DNA from 2 places in the Arthrobacter tumbae genome. Region 1 is predicted to be linked to the other one. Evidence: riboswitches for the same ligand, from Rfam matches in the RefSeq annotation. Region 1 holds a riboswitch; the other holds the start of a gene.
The links. A riboswitch is a leader RNA that binds a small molecule or an ion and turns the genes downstream of it on or off. The one in region 1 is predicted to bind cyclic di-AMP.
Positions count from the first base shown of each region.

Region 2: linked by a shared signal. The riboswitch ahead of JOD47_RS00195 (C40 family peptidase) and the one ahead of JOD47_RS11155 (NlpC/P60 family protein) in region 1 are both predicted to bind cyclic di-AMP.

Region 1 covers NZ_JAFBCC010000001.1:2,318,973-2,325,433, forward strand. Annotated here, with positions in the region: gene JOD47_RS11150 (M23 family metallopeptidase) at 1-805, shown strand, start outside; cyclic di-AMP (ydaO/yuaA leader) riboswitch at 952-1,111, shown strand; gene JOD47_RS11155 (NlpC/P60 family protein) at 1,117-1,929, shown strand; gene JOD47_RS11160 (NlpC/P60 family protein) at 1,957-2,823, shown strand; gene JOD47_RS11165 (HNH endonuclease) at 3,007-3,507, shown strand; gene mobA (molybdenum cofactor guanylyltransferase) at 3,504-4,127, shown strand; gene JOD47_RS17525 (DUF6457 domain-containing protein) at 4,141-4,425, shown strand; gene JOD47_RS11175 (molybdopterin molybdotransferase MoeA) at 4,422-5,675, shown strand; gene JOD47_RS11180 (FdhF/YdeP family oxidoreductase) at 5,717-6,461, opposite strand, start outside.
Region 2 covers NZ_JAFBCC010000001.1:38,330-44,790, forward strand. Annotated here, with positions in the region: gene JOD47_RS00185 (alpha/beta fold hydrolase) at 1-1,027, shown strand, start outside; gene JOD47_RS00190 (NAD-dependent epimerase/dehydratase family protein) at 1,024-2,013, shown strand; gene JOD47_RS00195 (C40 family peptidase) at 2,165-3,079, opposite strand; cyclic di-AMP (ydaO/yuaA leader) riboswitch at 3,084-3,263, opposite strand; gene JOD47_RS00200 (YtxH domain-containing protein) at 3,376-3,657, opposite strand; gene mutM (bifunctional DNA-formamidopyrimidine glycosylase/DNA-(apurinic or apyrimidinic site) lyase) at 3,742-4,752, opposite strand; gene rnc (ribonuclease III) at 4,766-5,497, opposite strand; gene rpmF (50S ribosomal protein L32) at 5,555-5,758, opposite strand; gene JOD47_RS00220 (YceD family protein) at 5,761-6,294, opposite strand.

The sequences.
Region 1 (6,461 bases):
CCACAGGCGGGAACGGGCTGAGCGCATTGCAAGCCAGGCTGCGGCCGGCACCGGGACGGTAGCTCCCATAGCTTCCATCCGTCCCCGTGATGCCCAGCGCACCGAACGACGACGCCGCGCAGTCATCACGCGCCGCGACGTATCCTTCACCGGACTCAGCCAGAAAGTTGCCATCGCGGCCGCCGCCTCCGGCATGATCCTCACCGTTGCGCTGCCAACCACCGCCGCAGTTGTGCCCGCTGAAGCCCAGACGGCGGCTGCTGCGGTCGAGCAGGAAGAACTTCCGCCGGTGCAGGCTGCCGCAGGTGCGGACGTCTCATTTGATCGCGCTGCGCTGCACGGTACCTTCGACCCCGATGCAAAGCTCGCCGAGATCGTTTCTGCATCGGGTGGGGACATCGTCACCTCGGAGTCCAGGGGTTCCCTCTCGGCGCCGCTGGACCGCGTCGTGATGAGCTCGGCTTTCGGGGCCAGGATCAGCCCGATTACCGGCGCGGGTGAGCTCCACACCGGACAGGACATGAGCGAAGCCTGCGGGACCGGCGTCCTGGCAGCCGCGGCCGGCACCGTCACCTTTGCCGGATGGCATGCCTATGGAGGCGGCAACCGAGTGGTGGTCAAGCATGCCAACGGCCTGGAAACCACCTACAACCATTTGTCGGCAATGGACGTGGCAGTCGGCCAGGTTGTTGAGCGTGGCGAAGCTATAGCCCGCGTGGGTTCCACGGGTGCCTCAACGGGGTGCCATCTGCATTTCGAGGTCCTTGTCGACGGTAAAAACGTCGATCCACTGGGCTGGCTCTGACCGGTCTCAGCCGGCGTCGTAACCATGAACACACCGTTCCGTGACCGTAATGTGACTTAGCCCAAAATCTGTTGTACCGTACAACTCGTGCCGAATCGCAGGGGGTTCGGCACACTCGTGCAGATCGCCTAGCTCTGCCACTGTACGAGTTCCGTTCGCAACAATCGCATGGCAGGGGCGGGGGAACCAATTGTGGGCTTCTCATTGAAGTCCTTGGGGTTAAGTCGCTGGATCTGAGACGATCCGCGGCCGGGTGACTCCCATCCGAATCCGACAGCTCACCTCGCAGGCGTAGGGAGAGGCAATTTAACGTGTCAAACAGCTCTGCGCTGGGGCGCCACCGTGCGGTTCCGGCTCATACAAACTCGCTCGCAGCCATTTCCAAGGCTGTATCTTCGAACGCAGGTTCCGTAGGACGCCAGGCAGCAGTCATCGTCGCTGCTTCCGGCCTCGTCCTCACCGCAGGTCTTCCGGCTCACGGCGCTTCCGACGCCCAGCGCTCGGCACAGGCGGTCAAGACCCTCAGCGCAGTTGCCGCCCAGCCCGTCACCGTCAGCGCTGCTGCTGACGCGACCGTCACCTTCGAGCGTGCAGCCGTTGAAACCGTTGCGGCTCCGGTAGTCGAAGCAGTTGAGCCCGCTCCCGCTCCCGCCGTTGCAGTGCAGGCTGAAGCAGTAGTCCAGGCTGAAGCAGTTGTGGCCGCCCCGGCCCCTGCCGCTGAGCCCGCCGCCGAGGTCGCAGCGGCACCCCAGGCCGAAGTTGAGGTAAAGGCCGCAACAGCTGAGGCTCCGGCTCCTGCCGAGGCGCCCACCTCCAGCGGGATCGGCGCAGCTCTGGTCGGCTCGGCCTACTCGCAGATCGGCGTTGCCCAGGACTGCACCGCCATGGTTGAGAAGGCACTGCGCTCGATCGGCAAGTCCGTCGGCGACATCGCTCCGGGCGACTTCTTCGCTTTCGGATCCGTCGTTTCCACTCCTGCACCCGGTGACCTCGTTGTCTCCGCAGGCCACGTTGCTATCTACGTCGGCAACGGCCAGGTCATCAGCGGTGGCCTGAACGGTATGAATACCGGCCTTCACAGCCTGTCCGATCTCGCTGGTTCCAGCTTCGTCCGCGTTAGCTAAGACCAGATACCTGGAGCACACACACATATGACCTCTCACACCCGTGCCATCGCGCGCCACCGCGCCGAAGTGCAGCGTTCAGCCCACCTCTCCTCCATTGCACGCGCAGTCAGTGACAACGCGGGCGGCGTAGGACGCCAGGCAGCCGTCATCGCGGCGGCTTCCGGCCTCGTTCTGACCAGCGGGGTCGCCGCCAACGCGGTGGAACTGCCCTCGGAGCGCAACACCGTCACCACCGCGCTTGAGGTCCAGGCCGCCAAGGCTCCGATCCAGGCCCCTGCCGACGCCGAGGTCTCCTTCAACAAGACTGCAGTCAAGGCAGTTGCTGCGCCCACTGTGGCTGCCCCTGTTGTGAAGCCACAGGCCGAGACTGTCGAAGCCGCTCCGGTCGTCCAGATGGTTCCGGTTGCAGAGACGGTTCCGGTCGCCGAAGCAGAGCCCGCTGTTGTTGCAGAAACCGCCGTAGCCGTGCAGGCCGCCGTAGCCGTGCAGGCAACGGCTCCTGCTGCTGCGCAGCCCGCAGTCGCCGAGACACCCGCTCCCGCAGCACCCCAGGTGTCTTCGGGTGTAGCGGCTACCATTGCAGCCGCGGCACAGGGCCAGCTGGGAGTAATCCAGGACTGCACCCGCCTCGCCAGCAATGCCCTTGCCGCTGCAGGCATCAACTTCCACGGATGGCCGGCCGGCTACCTCTCCCTCGGCCGCACGGTCAGCGCCGGAGAAGCTATTCCCGGTGACCTCATCTACTACGCTGACGGCGGCATGGGCGCAGCCCACATCGCTGTGTACATCGGCGGAGGACAGGCCGTGCACGGCGGCTTCAACGGGAATCAGACCGTCGTAGCACCGGCCGAACTCGGTTCCGGTGGAGTCTACATCCGCGTCGGCGGCTGATTTCGCCATAATGCACGACAAAGCCCTCTGCCTGTTCGGCGGAGGGCTTTGTCGTGCGCGGCGATTGACGAATCCTCCCGGCAACGGCTTACTCTTGCACTGACAATCCGAGTACCTTCGCTGTAGCTGCAGGAACCTGAGGGATCAGACCCCTGCGGCTATGGACGGCAAAGAGGAATGTGCATGCGCACTCTCGTTCTGAATGCTGGATATGAACCACTGGCGGTCGTGACCTTCCGCCGGGCGCTCGTCCTTGTTCTCACGGGTAAGGCCAGCGTGGTTGCAGAAGGGGAGGATCCTGTGGTCGGCCCGAATGAAGTGCTGTCGCGTCCCTCGGTCATCCTCCTCAACAGATATGTGAAGATTCCCTATCGCAGCGGTGCCGTCGCGACCCGCCGCGGAGTGCTGCGTCGCGACAACCACTTGTGCGCCTACTGCGGCAAAGCGGCTTCGACCATCGATCACGTTGTCCCGCGCTCCCGTGGCGGTGAAGCCAGCTGGGAGAACCTGGTGGCATGCTGCCTGCGCTGTAACAACGCCAAAGGCGACAAGATGCTGGCCTCGCTGGGCTGGTCGCTGCGAATCGTACCTACACCGCCCCGGGGGACGTTCTGGCAGATCCGGGAACTGGAAAAGCCTCTGCCGCAGTGGAGTGAGTTCCTGCCCGCTGACAACGCCGCGTGAGCACCACGCACTACGGCTCCGGGGGGCCCAGTGGCCCCGGGGAGTGCCTGTTCGACGCCGTTGTGCTCAGTGGCGGCCGGTCCTCAAGGCTCGGCGGGGTTCCGAAGTCAACCCTGATCGTTGGCGGCTCGTCCCTTCTGGAGCGCACCTGTAGGGCACTCGATGGAGCCCGGCGGCTCGTTGTCGTCGGCGGTCCCTCGTCCGATCTGCCGTCCAGGGCGGAGCTGGTCCGCGAGGACCCACCGTTCGGCGGGCCGGCAGCGGCGGTGAGTGCCGCCGTCGTGCATTTGATGACCGATCCCGCGCCGTGGGTCCTGGTGCTGGCGTGCGACATGCCCCGGATCAGCGACGCCTTGCCGGCGCTCATGTCGGGCGCCCTTGCAACAGGCGCCTCGGTCCTGGCCCACGACGGCGGCAGGGACCAACCGCTTGCCGCACTGTACCGCTGGGCTGATCTGGCAACGGTCGAAAAGCAGGAAGTAAGGAATCTGTCTATGCGTTCGCTCCTTGCTAGGGTGACATGGAGTCCAGTCGAAGTTCCCGCGGGCTCGACCACTGACATTGACACGTGGGCCGACGCCCGGCAGTTCGGGGTGGAGGAGCCAGGCGCGGGCAGATAGCGGAAGGTTCACCATGGAAGATCGGGAACGCCTGCTCAGGCAGTGGAGCGAGAAGCTTCTGGAAATGTTCGAACTCGACGGCACCGAGGTGGACGTCGACGCAGTGCTGGCGTTGGCCGGTCAGGCGGCGCACTCGATTGTTCGACCCGCAGCGCCCCTCACCACCTTCATTGCCGGTTATGCCGCCGGAATGGCCGTAGGGACCGGGCAGGCGGACAGCGGCACGGCCATGCGGTCGGCGCTGCAGGCCGCCCATGAGGCGTGCCCGCCCGTTCCCGAATCGGAAGACCGCCGATGAGCAGTGCAGGGCACGCCTTGAGCTGGCAGGAGGCTCGGCGGCTGGCGTACGACTCGGCAACCCCCAAGCCTGCGCAGACTGTGAACCTTGCGGATGCCCTCGGCCAGACCCTTGCCGAGCCGGTCGTGGCGCTGCAGCCCATTCCGCACTACGCGTCGTCGGCAATGGACGGCTGGGCGCTCAGCGGCGAGCCGCCCTGGACGCTGATCACACCGGTCCAGGAGGATGAGAGCCCCTGGCACCGTGCTCACGAGCACAAGAAGTCCGGATACGCCACGCTGGAGCCCGGCCAGGCAACGTTCATCCTCACCGGCGGCGTGGTGCCGCCGGGTGCCACCGGGATTCTTCGTTCCGAGCACGGAGCCATCCGCGATGGCGAGCTGACCCGCAATGACCGTGCCCGCCTCGACGAGCCGCGGGAGAACGAACATATCCGCCCGGCAGGTGAGGAAGCGGCAGAGGGAGCGCAGGCCATCGCCCCCGGCGCAGTGCTCAATCCCGCCCAGATCGCGCTGGCCGCAGTCTGCGGGTATGACACCCTTCCCGTTCTCCGGGCCCCCCGCGTGTCCTTGCTGCTCACCGGCGACGAGGTGATCGAGGCGGGGCTGCCTGAGGCCGGGCAGGTTCGCGATACCTTCGGTCCGCAACTCCCGGGCCTGCTCACCATGCTGGGCGGGCATGTCGATACTGTGGCCCGCGCGCGTGATGATCTGGACGACGTCGTCGCCGCCATCAGCGCTGAAGCAACAGATGAAGTCTCGCTGGCACGGGCGTCCGGAGATGTATTGATCAGCACCGGCGGCACCGGTTCGTCCGACGCCGACCACATCCGCCGCGCGCTGACGGTGCTTGAAGCTGAACTTCTCATCGATGGCATCGCAATGCGGCCAGGGCACCCTACGCTCCTGGCGCGGCTGCCGGATGGGCGCTTCTTCGTGGGCCTGCCCGGAAACCCGCTGGCCGCGATGATGGCGCTCTTCACCGTGGGAGCACCGCTGCTGGCCGGTCTGCGCGGGGCGGCTTTCCCGGAGTCCCGCGCAGTTCTGGCAGGAGAGGCGTTCAAGCCGCTGGAAGGGCGCACCCGGCTGGTGCCATATCGCCTGGAAAAGGGGCGCGCCATGCCCACGGTCCACCACCGTTCAGGAATGCTGCGCGGACTGGCCGATGCCGACGGCGTCCTTGTCATACCCGAGCAGGGTTGCGAGCCGGACGAAAAGGTACCTGCCCTGCCCCTGCCGTGGTTCAGCTAGCAGCACGCTCGTCCAACTGAAGCGCGGCAGGGCGGTACAGGTCAGACGGTAGCCGGCATGTTCTCCTGCGCGTTCTCCTCGCTGGTGCCGCCGGCCGGGCCGTCCGCGGCAGGCTCGAGCCGGATGATGACTCCCTTGGAGACCGGCGTGTTGCTGCCCTGGACGGTGTCGTCGAGCGGCACCAGGACGTTGCCCTCCGGATAGTAGACCGCCGCACAGCCGCGGGCGGTGGGATAGGAAACTGCACGGAACTTGCGCAGAGCGCGGTCCTTGCCGTCCATATATTCGCCGTGAACGTCCACGAGGTCGCCGTCCTTGAAACCGAGCTCCGCAAGATCCTCAGGGTTCACAAACACCACATGACGGCCCTTCTTGATTCCGCGGTAGCGGTCGTTGTAACCGTAGATGGTGGTATTGAACTGGTCATGCGAGCGCATGGTCTGGAGGATCAGGCGCCCGGGAGGGCAATCAATGGCGTCCAGTTCGTTGATGGTGATCAGAGCCCTCCCGCTGGGAGTATTGAACTTCCGTGAATCGCGCGGTCCGTTCGCCAGCAGGAAGCCGTCCTTCTCCCGGATCCGTCGGTTGTAGTTCTCACACCCGGGAACCACATGTGCAATATGGTCCCGGATGCGGTCATAGTCGTCCTCGAACCCCTGCCAGTCAGCGGCAATGCGGTCACCGATGGTGGCCCGTGCCAGCCGGCTGACTATGGCAACCTCCGACAGCAGCCCCGGCGCCACCGGTTCGACCCTGCCTTCGGAGGAGTGGACGGCACTGACGGTG
Region 2 (6,461 bases), 2.3 Mb from region 1:
TGCGCTCGTCGCGGGTTTCGCTCCCTTCGCACTCCTCGGCCCCGCCCTGGGCGCGGCCTCGGTCACGCCGGACATGGACGTCACCGCTCCGAAGACGCTGACGACCCGCGCGCTGGCCGATGCAGCCGCAGCCATTGACGCCACCACCGTATTCGCCTCCCCTGCTGCCCTGCGCAACGTCCTGGCGACCACCCCTGGCATCACGTCCCGAGGCAAGGAGGCGTTGCAAAGAATACGGGTCCTGCTTTCGGCAGGAGCTCCCATTCCCGTGAATCTTCTGGAACAGCTGCAGCCCCTGGTACCCAACGCCTCACTGCACACGCCGTACGGGATGACAGAGGCGCTCCCTGTGACGGATACACAGCTTGAGGACATCCGTGGGGCTGTTGGCGGGACGGTAGCGGGAGCCGGAAACGGCGTCTGTGTGGGAAAAGCAGTGCCTGGCGCGGAGATCCGCATCAGCGCGCTCGACACTACAGGCGCGGCCACCGGTGACCCCTCGGACTCAGCGCGCAACACCGGCGAGATACTCGTCCGCGCGCCGCATATCAAGGACCGTTATTTCCGGTTGTGGGCAACGGAACGGGCATCGTCTCGCACTGCGGGCTGGCATCGCACCGGCGACGTCGGGCATCTCGACGCGGACGGACGGCTTTGGGTGGAGGGCCGGCTCGCACACGTCATCACCTCCGCAGAAGGCGTCCTGACACCCGTGGGCCCCGAGCAGGCAATCGAATCCCTGGAGGAGATTCGTCAGGCGGCCGTGGTCGGCGTGGGTCCCACGGGCACGCAGGCAGTTGTCGCCGTCGTCGTCGCTGTTGAGGGTGCCGATCGCGCGGGCCTGGCCCCAGGCCCTTTGTCGGACATGGTTCGGGACGCGGTCCGGCCCAGCGGAGTCCGTCTCGCTGCAGTGCTCACCCTTCCGGCGCTTCCGACCGATATCCGGCATAACGCAAAAATCGACCGCACCGCCGTGGCCGCGTGGGCGGGAGATGTTCTCCAGGGCCGTGGGAGGAAGCGGCCATGAAGGTCCTCGTTACCGGCGCCAGCGGAATGCTCGGCGGTGCGGTAGCCTCCCTGCTTCTTCGCGATGGCTTCGAGGTCAGGACGTTCCAGCGCCGTGCCTCCGGCGTACGGGGCGCCGAGGACCTGGCAGGTGATCTCACCGACCGTTCTGCCCTGGCGCGGGCTGTCGCGGGGGTCGACGCCGTCATCCACCTTGCGGCAAAGGTCTCCGTTTCCGGCAAACCCGATGATTTCCACCGGATCAATGTGCTCGGTACAGCTGACCTGCTGGCTGCGTCCCGGTCAGCAGGAGTTCAGAAATTCGTCTACGTTTCCTCGCCGTCGGTCGCCCACACCGGTCGGTCGCTGGTGGGCGCCAGCGCAGGGCCGGCTGAACCGGAGCATGCCCGGGGGTCCTATGCCCGCACCAAGGCGCAGGCGGAAATCCTTGCTCTGGAGGCGGACGACGAGCAGATGCCGGTCGCGGTCCTCCGACCGCATATCGTCTGGGGCCCTGGCGACACCCAGCTGGTGGAGCGTGTACTCGTCCGTGCCCGTGCCGGCAGGCTGCCGCTGCTCGACGGCGGTACCGCGCTCATCGACACAACCTACGTGGACAATGCGGCGTCGGCTATCGCTGCCGCGCTTGACCGTATGGAGTACATCTCCGGAACACCGCTGGTCATCACGAACGGAGAACCGCGGCCGATCGGTGAGCTTCTCACCCGCATCTGCCTGGCCGGGGGCGCCCAGGCACCGCGGCGATCGCTCCCCGGATGGCTGGGCAGGACGGCCGGCAGCGTCGTCGAAAGAGCGTGGCGTGCTTCCAACGCCGGCGGCGAGCCTCCCATGACCCGATTCCTCGCGGAGCAGTTGTCCACGGCCCACTGGTTCGACCAGCGGCGGACGAGGTCCCTGCTGGGCTGGACGCCGGAGGTAAGCCTGGACGAGGGTTTTGCTCGACTCGCGGCACACTATGGCGGTTCAACGCCACGCGTCAGGCACTGACGCTCGTATAGCTGACGGGTTTGCGGTCGGGCCTTCCGCTCGGCGGCCCTACCACCGGTCGCCTCGGCGCCACCGGTCGCCTCGGCGCCTTAAATGCCGCTGGGAAGGACCCCAAGAGGTCCTCCCCAGCGACGAGAGACTAACGCGAGAGCTAAGCGCGCACGAAGTATGCGCCCGGCAGGTCGCTCAGCGGGTGCTGCATGGTCAGGTTCTGACCGTTCATTCCGCTGCTGATGACCTGACCGTTACCGGCGTAGACGGCTACGTGCCCGCCGGTGATGACGATGTCACCCGGTGCGGGTGAGCTGACCCGCGTGCCGTAGGCAGCGAACTGGCCCGGGCCGAGGTCGCCCGTACCAAGCGCCTTCTCGAGGAGCACGGTGCAGTCCTGGATAGCACCGGCCGCGAGCTGCGCCCGAGCCGAGGCAAGGATGCTTGCGCCGGTGGCGCTGCCCGAGCTGTCAGCAACAGTGAAGCTGGAGGAGGCCGTGGTGATGCCCATGGTGCTGGTCTCAGCCGGTGCCGGAGCAACAGCAGCTGCCTGGACCTGCGGTGCAGGCGCGGCTGCGGGTGCAGCTACCTGGATCTGCTGTACCGGGGCGGGTGCCGGAGCTGCGGCAGGAGCCGGAGCGGCAGCAGCGCTACCGGACAGGCTGATGGCCTGGCCCGGGTAGATGACCGAATCCCAGCCGAGGCCGTTGGCAGCGAAGACAGCGTCCAGGCTGACGCCGTAGTTCGCTGCGATCGAGCCGAGGGTGTCCCCGGACTGCACGGTGTGGGTCGGAGCGTCTACTGCCGGAGCCACCGGAGCCGGAGCAACGGGGGCTGCCGGCGCTACGGGAGCGGCTGCAGCCTGAACGCTGGCCTCAACTGCAGGTGCGGGGGTGTAAGTGGTGGTGCCTGCGCTTGCCGGAAGAGCGGCTCCGAACATGATTCCGGAAGCTGCTACAACAACGGCTGCGGGGCGTCCAACGGTGCCGGCGTGCGAGCTGACTGCCTTGGAAACGACCTGTATGGTGCTGGGCGGAGTTGCACGGTGGCGTGCGATATGACGGTTTTTGGACACGGAAATAGCCTCTCCCAATGCCCACGGAGTTAGCTGTCGGATTCGGATGGGAGCCACCCGGACTACCGGCTATGGGCCGGTACGTCTTCACCCCTAGGACTTCTGAAGAAGCCCGCTATCTGGTTCCCCCGCTCCTGCCGCAGTGTGTAGCGAACGGACCTTCCAGCGGCGGCAGGATTAGGCAATCCACCAGAAGAGAACCGGGCTTTTGAGCCCGGCGTGTCCATAACGTTACATTCTTTCCGCTCGGATGTCACATTTAGATCACGAGAAGTGCCTGTTCACCCCACCGGGATTCAGATCTTGTACTCCTCCGGCGAGCCCTTTGAAGAGTCCTGGTCGCCGTTGCGGTGCATCGCCGACTGCGCCTTCTTCAAGGCCTGCTCAGCCTGCGCCTGAACCTCCGGAGCCTTTGTCTTCACCGTCTCCGACGCCTGGGAAACCTTGTCCTGGACCTTCGGATTATTCCAGAGCTCGTTCGCCTTGACCTTGATCTGCTCATAGCTTGCACGGCCAGCCCGCGCGCCCAGAACGTAACCTGCCGCCATGCCTGCCGTAAAAACCAACTTGTTCTTCATCGCAATACTCCTGAGGTGTCGGGGACTGGGATCCTGAGCTATCGAATCTAGTCAGCGTACTTACTTTTGTCACGTCGGAGACGACTACCAGCGCCCGTTGCGTGGTCGGGGCTGACATCGGGGGCAGGTGAAGGAAGACCGGCTCATGAAGGTGTCGCGTCTGATCAGGGAATCCAGCCCATTCCCCGAACAGCGCCGGCAAGCCTCCCGTTCCCGACCGTAGGCATTGAGTGCCCGTTCAAAGTAGCCGGACGCGCCGTTCACGTTCACGTAGAGGGAATCGAAGCTGGTGCCGCCTGCCTCAAGCGCCCGGGTCATGACCTCCCGACACGACTTGATCAGTCGCGAGGCTTCTGCGCGGCGAAGAGTGTCAGTGGGTCGGGCATAGTGCAGCTTCGCCGCCCACAACGACTCATCGGCATAGATGTTGCCCACACCTGACACCAGCGTCTGGTCGAGCAAGGCACGCTTCAACCCCGTGCGGCGGGCACGCAGTTTTCCATAGAAATCCTCGAACGAGAAAGCCGGGTCAAGCGGGTCCCGTGCGATGTGCGCCGCTTCAACCGGTACCAGCGGAACAGGGTTCTCCCCCAACCCGCCGGGAAGGCCGTCAGCTGTCGCCACCATACTCGTGACAAAAAGCCCGCCGAAGATTCGCTGGTCCACGAAGCGAAGTTCCTCCGGCACCTGATGCGGTCCGGCGGCTGGAGACAGGCGAAGGCGAACCTTCAGATGCTTCTCGTCCGGCTGCGTACGGCCTTCGACCAGCAACTGGCCGCTCATTCCGAGATGCGCCATGAGCGCTACCGGCCGCCTGCCGTCCGCGACATCTTCCGGTGACGGAGACTCCGCCGATGGCGCAAGCCGGGATCCGCCGTCGTGATCGGTGTGTGTGAGTGGCAGCCAGAGGAACTTGCCCCGCCGCACGGCGTCGCTCACACGGGCTCCGATGAGGTTACCGACGAAGTCTTCGGTGCCGAGGACATGGCGGCGGATGGATCGCGGATCAAGGACATCGACCGCCTCAATTCGGCGCCCGCGAACCCAGCGCACGAGGCCCCGGCGGACGACCTCCACCTCGGGAAGCTCAGGCATCAGACTTCGGAAATCACGAGGATTGGCGCAACTGCGCGTCAACCTGCGCGAGAGGCAGGTCGTTCCCTTCGGCCTGAAGGAGCTTCCACGAGGCAGAGGCAGCCTCCTGCTCGGCTTCCTTCTTGGAGCGCCCGGAACCCGAGCCGTAGGTCGCTCCGCCGATCACCAGGACGGCCTCGAACCGGCGGTCATGGTCAGGCCCGAAGCCCGTTATCCTGTAGTCGATTACACCCATGCGCTGCGCCGCGGCGATTTCCTGGATGCTGGTCTTCCAGTCCGTTCCGGCGCCAAGAGCAGCAGCATCCCGGAGCACCGGACCGATGATGCGCATGACGAGGCACCGTGCGGTCTCCATGCCGTTGCTGAGATAGGTAGCGCCGATGATGGCTTCCATGGTGTCAGCGAGGATTGAGGACTTGTCCCAGCCCTTGGTGAGCTTTTCGCCCTGCCCCAGAAGGATGTGCTGTCCAAGGTCGAGACCGCGGGCAACCTTCGCGAGGGCGCGCGTACTCACCACGGCTGAACGCCGCTTTGCCAGTTCGCCCTCTGAAAGATCCGGGTTGTCCCGATAGAGGGCGTCCGTGACCGACAGACCAAGGACGGAGTCGCCAAGGAATTCGAGGCGCTCATTGGTAGGGATGCCGCCCTGTTCATACGCGTATGAGCGATGCGTCAGGGCAAGACGAAGCGTCCCGGCGTCAATAGTGACACCGAGACGCTTCAAAAGGTCTTCTGAACTCTCCACGCGGGCGACGCTTTCGCGATCGAATCCTGAGGCACCGCGAACCGGTGCCTTTGGCATTTAGACGTCAGCTACCTTGCGGCCCTTGTATTCAAGGAACAGTTCGGTGCCGGCGGAATCGGTGACAACCTTGGCCTGGTGGGCAAGGCTATAAGTGACGCGACCGTTCTCCACCGTCTTCACCAGCTTGGGAGCAACAGCCTTCCACTGGGACCGGCGTGCACGCGTATTCGAGCGGGACATTTTCCGCTTGGGAACAGCCACGGCTAACTCTCTTCTCTCTTGTCTGACTCTGTCTTAACTTCTGGTTCCGCTGCCTCAGGGCCGGCGGCCGCACCGGCCAACCCTGTCAGAGCAGCCCAGCGGGGGTCGAGGACCTCGTGCCGGTGTCCGGGGTCATCTTCCAGGCGTGCGCCACATTCAGCGCACAAGCCCTGGCAGTCCTCCCGGCATACCGGCTGGAACGGCAGCGATGTCACTACTGCGTCCCGCAGCACCGGCTCAAGATTGACTGTGTCATTCTCGACCTGACGCTGCACGTCCTCCTCTTCATCCTCCGCCATCTCAGGGGCGTCGTAGTAGAAGAGTTCCTGCACATCGACACTGCTGCCGTAGCTGAGCGGGTCAAGGCATCTACCGCATTCGCCGGATACTTCGACGTCAACGGTTCCCGATACCAGGATCCCCTCGTGTACAGCCTCGAACCTCAGGTCCAACTCCATCTCGGAGCCTTCCTGAACGCCGATGAGCGCCACACCAAAATCTTTCGGTGCGGGCACATGTTCCTCGACTGTCCGCATACTCCCCGGGCTGCGCCCGAGATCCCTGACGCTGAAGACCAGAGGCGAACTGAGATCGCTTTTGATGAAAACTCCTGTAGAACATGTGACCGACGAACCATCCTAGCGCGAAACAAAGCCCGGCCCCAAACCGGGAACAACTCCGCCGGCCAAGCCCAGTACGCTTG